3 regions of the Streptomyces sp. AM6-12 genome follow, and region 1 is predicted to be linked to each of the others. Evidence: riboswitches for the same ligand, from Rfam matches in the RefSeq annotation. Region 1 holds a riboswitch; each other region holds the start of a gene.

Region 1 (4,542 bases):
AGGACGGCCTTCTCGACACCCTTGCCCTGGTAGCGGTTGGGGTCACCGTCGCGCAGCTCGATGGCCTCGAAGGCGCCGGTGGAGGCGCCGGACGGGACGGCGGCACGACCGGTGCTGCCATCGTCGAGGCCGACCTCGACCTCGACCGTGGGGTTGCCTCGGGAGTCCAGGATTTCCCGGGCTACGACGACGTCGATGGACGGCACGAGCATCTCCTTCTTGGATGTGACGCTGGAAGTGCGGGAGGCGGCCGTGCGGCTGCGCCCTTGCGACTAGAGCCTAACCGTCCCGGCGTCGCGGACCACCGACCGACCGTCTGGTGAGCGACGGGGACACGCAGACGGTACCCATTGTTCACCACCGGAACAAAGGGGGCCCGGAGGAGGCCCGGCTGGACTGGCAGAACGCAAGACCCCACCCCTGCGCGAACGGGGGAATCGCGCCGGGGTGGGGGGGTTGGGGGGACGGGGGCGGGGCCTGGGGCTTGGGGGGCCCGCCGGGGGGGGGCTTGGGGGGCCCGCCGGGGGGGGCTTGGGGGACCCGCCTTGGGATGGGGCGTGGGGTCCGCCGGGGGTGGGCCTGAGGCATGGAGCCTGGGGGCCCGCTGGGGGTGGGCCTGGGGCATGGAGCCTGGGGCCCGCCGGGGGGGGCCTGGGGCCCGGGGGACCCGCCGGGGGTGGGTGGCCCCTGGACCGTTGGGGCGGGTCGCCAGGGGCGAGGCCCCTCGGGGCCACCGGGGGCGGGCCGTCGGGGCCTATCGGGAGCGCGGCGTCGAGGGCGTCGGGGGTACGACACCGGGCGTACGACGTCGGGGGCTACCCCCTGCGAGGGGCCCGTCGGGCCGGGTGAGCGGAACCGGGCCGGTGAGCGGAGCCGGGCGGGGTGAGCGGAGCCGGGCGGGGTGAGCGGAGCCGGGCGGGGTGAGCGGAGTCGGGCGCCCCGGTCCGCCGGCCGGGTCCGGGCGTCCGGGGAAGCACCCCGCGGCCGGGCCGCCGGGCGAGCCCCCTGCGGAGCTCGCCGCGGCCGTGGCCGGGCCGGGTTACTTCAGGTGGAGCTGCTGACCCGGGTAGATCAGGTCGGCGTTGTCGATGATGTCCTTGTTCAGGTCGAACAGCTTCTTCCAGCCGCCGGCCACGTGGTGCGCGGCCGCGATGGAGCTGAGGGTGTCACCCGTGACCACCTTGTACTCGCCGTCGCCCTTCTTGACCTTCTTGCCGGTCGGGGTGGTGACGGTCTTGCCCGTGGACGAGCCGGTGGACGTGCTCGTGGACTTGGACGGGGCCGGGGCGGTGCGCTCGGTGGAGCGGGTGGCGGCCTGCTGGTCCGTGGAGCGGGTGGCGGTGCCGGACGACGACGTGGTCGTCGGGGCGGAGCCGTTGTACGGGGTGCCGGTCAGGCCCGTGCCGCAGACCGGCCAGGCGCCCTTGCCCTGCGCGGCCAGGACCTTCTCGGCGACGGAGATCTGCTGCGACTTGCTGGCCTTGTCGGCGGTCGGCGCGTAGGCGGTGCCGCCGTACGCGGCCCAGGTGGAGGCGGAGAACTGGAGGCCGCCGTAGTAACCGTTGCCGGTGTTGATGGCCCAGTTGCCGCCGGACTCGCACTGGGCGACGGTGTCCCACTGGGAAGCGGTGGCGGCGGAGGCGCTGCCGGCCGCCATCAGCGGAGCGGCCACGGCGGCACCGGTGACACCGGCGAGCGTGACGGCGCGGACGGCCTTGGACGGACGACGGTGCTTGCCCTTGCCGGAAAACAGCATGGAACGATCCCCTCACCGACGCCTGCGAGGTGAGCTGTCGGGTTCGGGCCGGTTGAGTTGCCCGGCCACCCCTCCTTCCGGAGGCGTGGCTTCACCCCAAGCCGGTCCGGCAACAACTGCCGGGCCCGGCGCCTACCTTGGGTCCCCCGCTCCTGCCTGCGGCGCTTGACGCGACGACTGTTCCCGGGCAGCCGCTGGCAGGATTCGGCGTTGCGGCCGCCGGGGCTCGTGGTGACGAGCGGCCTTGACCGTAGCCAGGTGATCCGCGGAATTTCAAAGACGATCAGGGCTTCTGAGACTCATCCCACACTTTCGCCAAACCGGACATTTAGCGATCAAGTGGGGCGTCAACTAGCCCTGGCCCGCGCCCGTTTCGTCACCGACTTTCAGGGTCTGACCGGCGGTGATGTGGTTCGGGTCGGCGCCCACGACCTTCTTGTTCGCGGCGTAGAGCGCATGCCATCCGCCGTCGACGTCAAGGGAGTCGGCGATGGCGCTCAGCGAGTCGCCCTGGCGGACGGTGTAGCTGTCCGGCCCGTGGGTCGCGTGCTGGCCCGAGGTGGAGCCGTTCTGCCCGTTTGCCGTGCCTTCGTCCGCGTGGCCACCGCGGTGGCGCCCGCCGCCGAGGGCCCCGGTGTCGACCAGGTTCCAAGTACCGGCGGCCTGCTGGGGGTTGGCGGGGGTACCGGTGGAGGGTGCCGGCGTTCCGGAGCCGTGGGCCGGCGCGGACGGCGGGGTGGAGGCGGAGGGGTCCGAGGAGGACGGGCCGGACGGGTCGGCAGGGTCCGGGCCGGGCGTGCCGGTGTGCTTGCCCGGCTGCGGGCTCGCGTGCTTGCCGGTCTGCTTGCCGGAGCCGGCGCCGGTGCCTGAGCCGTGGCTCGGCGAAGAGGAGGGGTCGGACGAGCCGGACGAGCCGGTGGACGCCTTGCCGGAACCGGAACCGGAGCCGGAGCCGTCCTGGTCGCCGCTCGGCGTGCCGGCCGGGGAAGAGGGGTCGGGCAGCCCGGACGGGTCGGTCGTGCCGCCGGTCTGGCCGCTGCCGTTGCCGCTGTCACCGTCGCCGACACCCGGATCGACGCTCACCGAACCGGAGTTCGAGGTCAGTCCGGACAGCAGGGCGCAGGTGGCCCAGGGCGTGGTGCCCTTGTCCTTGAGGATCTTCTCGGCCACGGCGATCTGCTGCGAGCGGCTGGCCTGGTCGGCGGAGGAGGCGTACTGCGTCCCGCCGTACGCGGCCCAGTCGTCCTGGGATATCTGGAGGCCGCCGTAGTACCCGTTGCCGGTGTCGGCGCTCCAGGCGCCGCCGCTCTCGCAGTTGGCGACCTTGTCCCAGGTGGTGCCGTCGGCCGCGTGGGCACTCGCGGCGCCGAGCAGCGGGATGGCGATGGCGGAGCCGGTCACGCCGGCCGCGACGAGGAGGGCCGGGGCCTGACGGGGGCGGCGGTGACGACCGTTCCCGGAGATCATGCGGGAGCCTTTCGAGCGACGGCGGGGACCGGCGCGGCGGATGATGCGGGCCCGCCGCGCTGAGGGGTGAAGGTATCGGCACACGATCACTTGTCACAAGTTCATGCCGCGGAGATCACGCGAAGATCACAGAGGTGAACGTTCGTCCCTCCGCTGCGTCATCTTCCGCATCACCCGTCGGGCACGGCGACGCCTCGGCTCCGGGGCGCGCGGCGCCGGAACCATGGAACCGACCTGATTCCGGGGGGCTGTTCACCCAGGAGGACACATGATGCGGCACACCCGGTTGCACGGTGAGTCCGCGGAGTACCTCGCCGCCCGCGAGGAGCTGCGCGGCGCCGAGATCGAGCTGATGCGGCAGCGCGAGCGGGTCGCGGCGCTGCGCCGGTCGCTGCCGCCGGGGGCCGAGGTCGGCGACTACGTCTTCCTGGAGGGCCCCGCCGACCTGGAGGCGGGCGACACGCCGGTGCGCGAGGTCCGTCTGCGGGAGCTGTTCACCGGCGGTCCGCAGCGGCCTCTGCTCGTCTACCACTTCATGTACGGCAAGCGGCAGACCTCCCCCTGCCCGATGTGCACCCTGTGGCTCGACGGCTTCGACGGCGTCGCCCACCATGTGGCGCGGAACGCCGACCTGGTGGTGGTGGCCGCCGCCGATCCGGCCGACCTGCGCCGGCACGCGCGCGCCCGCGGCTGGTCCCGGCTGCGGCTGCTCAGCGCCGGGGACAGCACCTTCAAGTACGACCTGGGCAGCGAGGACGAGGACGGCGGCCAGGACTCGACCGTCTCGGTCTTCAGCCGGGACGCGGACGGCGCGGTCCGGCACTTCTACTCCGCGCGCCCCCGGATGGCCGAGGACATCGACCAGCGCGGCCTCGATCTCCTCAATCCCGTCTGGCATCTGCTCGACCTGACGCCGGGCGGCCGGGGCGACTGGTTCGCGGGCCTGGACTACTGAGCGGGCCTGGACTACTGAGCGGGCCGGGGCTCCCGAGCGCGGCCCCGGCTACTCGGCGCGCCCCGACTGCTCGGCGGGTCTGGACTACCGGGCGGGCGGGGTGAACTCCACCGGGAGGGTGCGCAGTCCCCGCATGATGAGTCCGCCGCGCCAGCGCAGGTCGGCCGGGTCGGCGGCGAGCCGCAGGTCGGGCAGCCGGGTCAGCAGCGTGGCCAGCGCCTTCTGCCCCTCCAGGCGGGCGAGCGGGGCACCCAGGCAGTAGTGGATGCCGTGGCCGTACCCGAGGTGCTGGTTGTCCCGGCGGCCGAGGTCCAGCGTGTCCGGGTCCTCGAACCGCTCCGGGTCCCGGTCGGCGGCGGCCAGG
Region 2 (4,542 bases), 460 kb from region 1:
GGGCGACCGCCATGGTGGAGGCGCCCAGCAGAACTCCCCAGGATCTTCTGGCACCTCGGTTCTGGACCGTCGCCCGCAGAATGGAAAGCGCCGCCACGAGCCAGGGCCCGTACACCGTCAACGGCCACCATTGTGCGAGGCGCATCGGCAGTACGGAGGAAGCGGTGGCGCGGAGTTGGGCGTAGGAATAGGAGAAGGACCAGCCCAGCATGCACAGCGCGCACACCGAGATGGTGGCGATCAGCAGCGTGACGGGCGCGCCGCGCTGATCGTCGCGCAGCAACCCGGGCTCGGTGCGGATGCGCCGGCGATTCTTCCGGTGGCTGGACCTGCCGTGGGGCGGGGTGGCCGGGTCGGGATTCGCGGCGGACGCGCCGGACAGCATCTGGGCCAGTTCCTCGACCGGGTCCCACTGCATCTCGAGCGTGCTGAACTCGTAGTCACACATAACGTCTTCATCGTGAATCCTGTCCATCGGCTGAGTCCTAGAGCCTCACCATCGCCCGCAGGTACTCACTCTCCAGCTGGCGGATTCTTCTCAAGAAATCGTCAAGAAGATCGGAACAGCCGTCGGTGAACACCTCGCCTTCCTTGCTTTCCACCCGGAATGTGACCGGCGAGTGGAGATTCAGCGCTGCGCGTCTCTCTGTGCGTGCCACGGTCAGCTAACGAGCCTCTCGGGAGCTGAGGGTGTGGGGCATTCGGGTGCTTCTGTAACTCGAAAGCGGGGTTCGGCGGTCCTATGACAGCAACGGGCGGAAATAAGAATGCTTTTAGGGCGGGCCGGGCGGCGCGTGCCGTCCCCCTGGGCGGGCCGGGTCGGCGGCGGGCCGCACACTGGAGTCGATGAGCACCGAGCGAGCTTTGCCCGAGTCCGCGCCGTACCCGTACGTGCTGCTGTCCGCCGCCGTCTCCCTCGACGGCTGCCTGGACGACACCGGCCCGCAGCGGCTGCTGCTGTCCGGACCGGCCGACTTCGACCGGGTCGACGCGGTACGGGCCTCGGCCGACGCCCTCCTGGTCGGCGCCGGCACCCTGCGCGCCGACAATCCGCGGCTGCTGGTTGCCTCCGCCGAGCGGCGCGCGGCCCGGCTCGCGCGGGGCCGGCCGGAATATCCGCTGAAGGTCACCGTCACCGGCACCGGCGATCTCGACCCCGCGGCCCGCTTCTGGCACACCGGCGGCGACAAGCTCGTCTACACGACCGACGCGGGCGCCGCACGGGTCACCCGTCTCCTCGGCGGCGCCGCCGACGTCGTCGCACTCGGCCCGGAGCTGGACTGGCGGGCCCTGCTCGGTCACCTGCGAGCCGAGCGCGGGATCGGCCGGCTGATGGTGGAGGGCGGCGCGGCCGTGCACACCCAGCTCCTCCAGCAGGGCCTCGCCGACGAGCTCCAGCTCGTGGTCGCCCCGCTGATCGTGGGCGATCCGGCCGCCCCACGGCTGTTCGGTCCCGGCCGCTACCAGGAGGGCCGGCTGCGGCTCGTCGAGTCCCGCCGGATCGAGGACGTCGTCCTGATGCGCTACGAGCCCACCGCGCCCGGCACCGGCCCGGTGCCCACCGCCGCCGACCGGCACTGGCTGCGCACCGCCTGCGAACTGGCCGCGCTGTGCCCGCCCTCGCAAACGGCCTTCAGCGTCGGTGCGGTCGTGGTCGCCGCCGACGGCACCGAGCTGGCCCGCGGCCACTCCCGCGAGGGCGGGGACCCGGTGGTGCACGCGGAGGAGGCGGCGCTCGCCAAGACCGACCCCGCCGATCCGCGGCTGCCCGGCGCCACCGTCTACAGCAGCCTGGAGCCCTGCGCCCGCCGCGCCTCGCGCCCCGCGCCCTGCGCCGAGCTGATCCTGCGGGCGGGGGTGCGCCGGGTGGTGACCGCCTGGCGGGAGCCGGACACGTTCGTGGTGGCGGCCGACGGCACCGGGGTGCTGACGGCCGCGGGCGCCGAGGTCGTCGTCCTGCCCGAGTACGAGCCGCTGGCCAAGGGGCCGAACCGGCATCTGGCCGGCCGATCCGGAGCCCCGTCGTAACCGGTGTGCTTTCCGCCCTGGTGATGGCGTACAGTAGAGACATCGCCGCGGGGTGGAGCAGCTCGGTAGCTCGCTGGGCTCATAACCCAGAGGTCGCAGGTTCAAATCCTGTCCCCGCTACTGATATCTCAGGGCCGGAATCCAGTTCATGGATTCCGGCCCTGAGTGTTTTCCGGACCCCGAAGGGGGGTTACCCCCAGTGACCGTTCGACCGCCCAGCGCATAAGATCTGAGTCACCATCAAAAACCGGGTGACTCCTGAACGGCGGTCAACTCGCCCGGATTGGCGGGCCGCTGGGCGGTAAGTCCACGGGTTTGAACCTTAATGATCAAGCCGAACGGCTTGGAAAGTTCCCCTCCGGTCTATTAACGTTCGATAACGCAGCGCGGTCGTCCCAGCCGTCACCCGAGGCGGCTCCGTGCGCACGCGCCGAATCCCGCGAGGGAACCGGGGAACCACCACCTTGGGGTGAATCACGCGGACACCACCGCGGACTCAGCCGAGTCCACGAGCGGTATACGCGCGTAGGAGACCTTCCTGCTCCGAACCCGTCAGCTAACCCGGTAGGCGGAGGAAGGAAAGGAGCACGCCCCCGTGGCGTCCAACCGTCCCGCCCCCGAAGCACCGTTCGTGCCCGCTCAGCGCGCACCCGAGTCGTTCGGTCCCGGCCCCGACGGCGACGGACCCTGGGAGGAGTGGAACCCCGGCGAGGAGTCCGTCGCCCCGGTCCGCGGCCGCCACCGCGTCGCCAAGCAGCGCGGCGGCTTCGCCCGCAGCTCCACCGTCCTCGGCGTCGGCGTGATCGCCGCCGTCGGCGCGGGCGGCATCGCCAGCGCCAACCCCGGCAAGCCGCCGGTCTCCGTCTCGATGCCCGACCTGCCGGACGTCTCGGTGCCGCACCTGTCCACCGTCGAGCACTTCCTCGGCGACGACTCCGCCGAGACGCCCAAGGCCGAGACCGCCACCGCGCTCACCGACCTCGGGCGGACCACCGAGGGCGCCACGGACACCGGCGCGGGCGAGGCCCTGCGCAACCGGATCATGGCCCAGGCCGAGCAGCAGCAGGGCCAGGCCGACAGCAAGGCCACCGCCGCGATGGTCGCCGCCGCCCAGCAGCAGAGCGACGCGGCGGCCGCCAAGGCGGAGAAGGAGGCCGCCGCCAAGGCCGCCGACGCCAAGGAGCAGGCGGAGGCCGACGCCAAGAAGGCGGCCGCGGCCAAGCGGCTGGCCGCGCTGGCCAAGCAGTACACGCTGCCCGTCGTCTCGTACACGATCACCGGCACCTTCGGGCAGCCCGGCGCCATGTGGTCCTCCGGCTACCACACCGGCCTCGACTTCGCCGCCCCCACCGGCACCCTGATCAAGGCCGTCCACGGCGGCACCATCACCCAGGCCGGCTGGGCCGGCGCCTACGGCTACCGCACCGTCCTCACCTTGGACGACGGCACCGAGCTGTGGTTCTGCCACCAGTCCTCGATCAACGTCTCGGTCGGCCAGAAGGTCGCCACCGGCGAGGTCATCGGCCGCGTCGGCGCCACCGGCAATGTCACCGGCCCGCACCTGCACCTGGAGGTGCACCCGGACGGGCAGCCGACCGCCGTCGACCCCGCGCCCTGGCTGCGCGACAAGGGCCTCAACCCCTGACGGAACCGCGCCGGTTCCCGCACCGGCGGCGGAATGCGGTCATCCGTCGCCGGTGTTGATGTGGAGCATGACTTCTCTGCGCACACTGGGCTCATCCGACCTCGAGGTCTCCCCGCTCTGCCTGGGCGGCAACGTCTTCGGCTGGACCGCCGACGAGCAGACCTCCTTCGCCGTCCTGGACGCGTACACGGCCGCGGGCGGCAACTTCATCGACACCGCCGACGTCTACACCGCCTGGATCGAGGGCCACCAGGGCGGCGAGTCCGAGACCGTCATCGGCAAGTGGGTCAAGGCCCGCGGCAACCGCTCCGACGTCGTCATCGCCACCAAGGTCGGCCAGCACCCGCAGTACCGGGGCCTGTCCGCGGCCAACATCAAGGCCGCCGCCGACGCCTCCCTGGCCCGCCTGGGCACCGACTACATCGACCTCTACTACACCCACTTCGACCAGCCCGAGGTGCCGGTCGAGGAGATCATCGGCGCGCTGGACGAACTGGTGAAGGCCGGCAAGGTCCGGCAGATCGCCGCGTCCAACATCAGCGCCGAGCGGCTCAAGGAGTCCCTGGACTTCTCCACCCGCGAGAACCTGGCCCGCTATGTGGCGCTCCAGCCGCACTACAACCTGGTCTCCCGCGACACCTACGAGGGCCCGCTCCAGGACCTCGTCGCCCGCGAGGGCCTGTCCGCGGTGCCGTACTTCGCGCTCGCCGCGGGCTTCCTGACCGGCAAGTACCGGCCCGGCGCCACGGTGGACAGCGCCCGTGCCGGCTCGGCCGCCAAGTACGCGGAGACCGAGCGCGGCCAGAAGGTGCTCGCCGCCCTCGACGAGATCGCCGGCGCACACGGGGCCGCGCACGCCACCGTCGCCC
Region 3 (4,542 bases), 1.3 Mb from region 1:
CAGGTGGACGACGTCGAACGGGTGCTGGGCGCGGCGGCGGAGGACGGGCGGCCGGTGCTGACGGTGCGCACGCACGGCGGCCGTGTGGATCACCTGACCGCCGACCATGTCATCGCGGCGACTGGCTACCGGGTGGACGTCTCCGCGATGGACTTCCTCGGCCCCACCCTGCGCACCCGCCTCGCGACGAGCCGCGGCGCCCCGCGCCTCGGCACCGGCTACGTCTCCTCGGTCCCCGGCCTCTACTTCACCGGCCTCCCGGCCGCCTCCTCCTACGGCCCGGTGATGCGCTTCGTGTGCGGCACGGAATTCGCCTCCCCGAGACTGGCGGGGCATGTGGCGCGGGAACACGGGTGAGTGTCGGAGGGCGGTTGCGGAGAGTGGGGGCGGCGGCCGCCCCCACCCCCATGAGACCTCTCCTCGACCCCACTTGAAGTCATCGAAGGCGCAAGTCCGGGGAATGACACGGGAGTCGGGGGATGACGCGGGGCTCGGTGGAGGGGATCGGTCCGTATTCTCTGATCATGGTTGCCTCCCCCGCGTACGCACTGATCGCCACCGACCTGGACGGGACGCTGCTGCGCGGCGACGACACCGTCTCCGAGCGCTCGCTGGCCGTGCTCGCGCGGGCGGCGCGGGCCGGGGCCCGGCACCTGGTGGTCACCGGCCGCCCGGCCCCCAGAGTGCGCCCCCTGCTGACCGCCCTCGGCGCCACCGGGCTCGCGGTGTGCGGGCAGGGCGCGCAGCTGTACGACGCCGCGTCCGGCCGCATGCTGTGGTCGGTCCGGCTGGACCGGGAGCTGGCCGAGACCGCGCTCGGAAAGATCGAGGCCGAGACGGGCCCGGTGTTCGCCGCGGTTGACCAGGACGGCACCGACGGGCTCACCCTGATCGAACCCGGATACCGGATGCCCCACCCGACCCTGCCCGCGGTCCGGGTGGCCCGGCGCGACGACCTGTGGCGGGCGCCGATCAGCAAGGTCCTGCTGCGCCACGCCACCCTGTCCGACGACGAGTTGGCGGCGGTGGCCCGCTCGGTCGTGGACTCGCTGGCCACGGTCACCATGTCGGGGCCCGGCACCGTGGAGCTCCAGCCGTGCGGGGTGACCAAGGCCACCGGGCTCGCGCTGGCCGCCGAGCGGCTCGGGGTCCCCGCGGAACGCGCCGTGGCCTTCGGCGACATGCCCAACGACATCCCGATGTTCCACTGGGCGGCGCACGGCGTCGCGATGGCGAACGCCCACCCCGAGCTGAAGGCGGTCGCCGACGAGGTCACGGCGTCGAACGAGGACGACGGCATCGCCGTCGTCCTCGAAAGGCTGTTCCCGGCCGGGTGACCGGGAACAGCGGTGGTATGGCGCCGCAGACGCCTCAGTAGGCGCCGTTGACGTTGTCGATCGAGCCGTAGCGCGCGGCCGCGTAGTTGCAGGCGGCGGTGATGTTGGCGACCGGGTCGTAGATGTTGAACGACGTTCCGGCCACGTGGTACGCGTTGAAGGTCGGGTCGATCACCTGGAGCAGACCCTTGGACGGTATGCCCTTGGCCGCGTTGGAGTCCCACAGGTTGATGGCGCTCGGGTTGCCCGAGGACTCGCGCATGACATTGCGGTAGATGCCGTTGTAGGAGCCCGGAATGCCCTTCTGGGCCATGATCGCGAGGGACTCGCGGATCCAGCCGTCGAGGTTGTTCGGGTACCCGGCGGGCGTGGTGGCGGCCGACGTCGTGCCGGTGGTGGCGGACGCGGTGGCGGCGCCCACCAGGGGCATGGCGAGCACGGCCGCGCCGGTGCCGGCGACGGCGATCAGGCGGACGAGACGGTTGGCGCGGGTGCGGCGCGGCTGAACGGCAGCAGACATGGGGACGTTCCTCTCCTACGCCTGCGAGGTGAGCTGTCGGGTTCGGGCGGGGAGGTGCCCGGCCGTGCCTGGTGAGAGGCGTGGCTTGACCCCAAGCCGTCCCGTGCGAACACGCGGTGCGGCGCGCTGTGTCACGCGCTGCGCCATGTGAGTCGTCCGGTCCGGCGACTTACCTGGGTCCCCCGCTCCTGCCGTACGAATGAGTTCGTCGATGGGTGTACGGGCGGCGGCAGGATTCGGCGTCCGCCCGATGGCTCGGGAAGGTATGCGAGAGCGCATGCCGGGAACAAGCGCGGAATTGTTATATCGAGGCATTTGACCTTGATCAGCAGCCTATGGGGTACTTGATCCTTTGCGAATGCCAACGCTCAACTCGCGTGCGGGGCAAGGCGTGCGGAGGTGTCGGCGGGCCGCCCGCGGGAACGCGGTCGGGTGACCCAATTCACGAAATGGCAAACTGTGGAAAATCGGGCATGGGGGATTCGTCCCCCGGTGGGGTGGAGTCGGCGCTCCACCCCTCTCGGGGATCGCGAAGAAGTTCCCGATTACCTGTTAAATCGATAAATGTCCGTTCTGATGATTCGACCGGGGGTATGCCAGTCATGACCCGATACGTCCCGGACTGGACGGGTGGGCGCAGGGTGGGCGCTCTCGGTGATCGAAACCGGACCGGATACGCTGACTTGAGTGATGGCAGCGACCTATCGACAAACCGCGTAATCGCCAGCAGACACCAGCAGACAGGAGACCCCTCGTGACCGTCGTCGGGCCGTTCGGGCTGAGCGTGCGGGACCAGGCTCTCGAAGCCGATGTCCAGGCCGGATTGGCGGCTGTCGAGGAAGGCCTGCTAGAGGCCACCAAGAGCGAGGTCCCCTTCATCACGGGGGCCGCGCAGCACCTCGTACGGGCCGGCGGGAAGCGCTTCCGGCCGCTGCTCGTGATGCTCGCGGCGCAGTTCGGCGACCCCTACGCGCCCGGCGTGGTGCCGTCCGCCGTGGTCGTGGAGCTGACCCACCTGGCCACGCTCTACCACGACGACGTCATGGACGAGGCGGCCGTGCGCCGGGGCGTGGACAGCGCCAACACCCGCTGGGGCAACTCCGTCGCGGTCCTCACCGGCGACTTCCTCTTCGCCCGTGCCTCCCAGATCCTCGCCGACCTCGGCCCCGAGGCGGTCCGGGTCCAGGCCCTCGCGTTCGAACGGCTGGTCACCGGCCAGATCCTGGAGACCGCCGGACCCGCCGACGGCCGCGACCCGGTCGAGCACTACCTCGACGTCCTCGGCGGCAAGACCGGCTCGCTGGTCGCGGTGGCCTGCCGGTTCGGCGCGATGATGTCCGGCGCCGACGAGACGGTCGTGGACGTGCTCACCCAGTACGGCGAGCGGCTCGGCGTGGCCTTCCAGCTCGCCGACGACGTCCTGGACATCGCCTCCGACTCCCACGAGTCCGGCAAGACCCCCGGCACCGACCTGCGCGAGGGCATCCCGACCCTGCCCGTGCTGCGGCTGCGCGAGCGGGCCGCCCGGCTCGGCCTGCCCGAGGACCTCGCCCTGTGCGAGCTGCTGGACTCCGACCTCAGCGACGACGCCCGGCACGCCGAGGCGCTGGCCGCGCTGCGCGCCCACCCGGCCCTGGAGCAGGCCCGCCGGGACACCGTGCGGTACGCGGAGGAGGCGCGCGCCGCGCTCGCCCCGCTGCGGGAGTGCGACGCCAAGGTGGCGCTGACGGAGCTGTGCGACGCGGTGGTGCACCGGGCGGGCTGACCGCCCGCTCCGGCCCGTCCGGCAGTCCGTCGGCCGGCGAGTAACCGACCGTCCGGTATGCGTCGGCCGGCCACCCGTTCGGCGTCCGCCGGGTGGCCGTACCCCGGACGCCTGCCGCATCCTGCCCTGGGGGACCGCGTTCGAGCCCCTAGGGGTGCCCCCTACGTGTCATACCGCAGTCGTACGCCGAGTTGGCCCCGAGGGCTGACGATTCCGCAGCGCGGATTTGGTCGTATGGACACCACGGACATCACCACTCCTCACCGATCCGGGTGAGAATGGCGGCTCGGGTGGACCAGCGTGAGGGCAGCCGCCGCCGACGACGGAGGTAAGGCACACATGGCACCGTACGAATCCGACGACGCAGTGAGCGCCGCGCGGGACGAGGAGACGCGCTCGGGCCGCCGCAGGGCCGCGCGGTACGCCGTCCCGGTCGCGGTGGTCGGCGTCGCCGCAGCCACCATCGGACTGGTCCCGGCGCTCGCCGACTCCGGCGACCCGGACCTGCCCCGGATCACCGCGCAGCAGCTCATCAACAAGATCGCCAAGTCGGACGTGCAGCAGCTGTCCGGCACCGTGAAGATCAGCACCGACCTGGGCCTGCCCGACCTGGGCGGCCTGGAGAGCGGCCTCGCCTCCGGCCTGGCCCAGGGCTCCGGCGCCGGGTCCGGCTCCGCCGCCGACCCGAGCGCCCGGCTGACCGAACTGCTCTCCGGCACCCACACCCTGCGCGTCGCGGCCGACGGCCCGGACCGGCAGAAGCTCTCGCTCGTCGAGCAGGGCGCCGAGTACAGCGTCATCCACGACGGCAAGGACGTCTGGGGCTACGACAGCAAGAGCGACCAGGTCTCCCACGGCACCGCGCCCGCCGCCGGCAAGGACCGGACCGAGCCCCCGGCCACGCCCAAGGACTTCGCCGA

The links. Region 1 has a riboswitch for cyclic di-AMP ahead of ACE4Q9_RS19925 (transglycosylase family protein). Riboswitches for the same ligand answer to the same signal wherever they lie in the genome.
Region 2: another riboswitch for cyclic di-AMP. It lies ahead of ACE4Q9_RS17770 (M23 family metallopeptidase); the one in region 1 lies ahead of ACE4Q9_RS19925 (transglycosylase family protein).
Region 3: another riboswitch for cyclic di-AMP. It lies ahead of ACE4Q9_RS14065 (transglycosylase SLT domain-containing protein); the one in region 1 lies ahead of ACE4Q9_RS19925 (transglycosylase family protein).

Annotation. Positions count from the first base shown of each region.
Region 1 is NZ_JBIQWN010000001.1:4,383,458-4,387,999, reverse strand. It holds gene eno (phosphopyruvate hydratase) at 1-212, opposite strand, end outside; gene ACE4Q9_RS19925 (transglycosylase family protein) at 1,040-1,756, opposite strand; cyclic di-AMP (ydaO/yuaA leader) riboswitch at 1,761-1,930, opposite strand; gene ACE4Q9_RS19920 (transglycosylase family protein) at 2,108-3,223, opposite strand; gene ACE4Q9_RS19915 (DUF899 family protein) at 3,492-4,178, shown strand; gene ACE4Q9_RS19910 (cytochrome P450) at 4,263-4,542, opposite strand, start outside.
Region 2 is NZ_JBIQWN010000001.1:3,924,335-3,928,876, forward strand. It holds gene ACE4Q9_RS17755 (DUF2637 domain-containing protein) at 1-448, opposite strand, end outside; gene ACE4Q9_RS17760 (dihydrofolate reductase family protein) at 847-2,028, shown strand; tRNA gene ACE4Q9_RS17765 (tRNA-Met) at 2,075-2,148, shown strand; cyclic di-AMP (ydaO/yuaA leader) riboswitch at 2,447-2,616, shown strand; gene ACE4Q9_RS17770 (M23 family metallopeptidase) at 2,624-3,673, shown strand; gene ACE4Q9_RS17775 (aldo/keto reductase) at 3,741-4,542, shown strand, end outside.
Region 3 is NZ_JBIQWN010000001.1:3,123,719-3,128,260, reverse strand. It holds gene ACE4Q9_RS14075 (NAD(P)-binding domain-containing protein) at 1-357, shown strand, start outside; gene ACE4Q9_RS14070 (HAD family hydrolase) at 525-1,337, shown strand; gene ACE4Q9_RS14065 (transglycosylase SLT domain-containing protein) at 1,372-1,857, opposite strand; cyclic di-AMP (ydaO/yuaA leader) riboswitch at 1,861-2,078, opposite strand; gene ACE4Q9_RS14060 (polyprenyl synthetase family protein) at 2,612-3,622, shown strand; gene ACE4Q9_RS14055 (outer membrane lipoprotein carrier protein LolA) at 3,962-4,542, shown strand, end outside.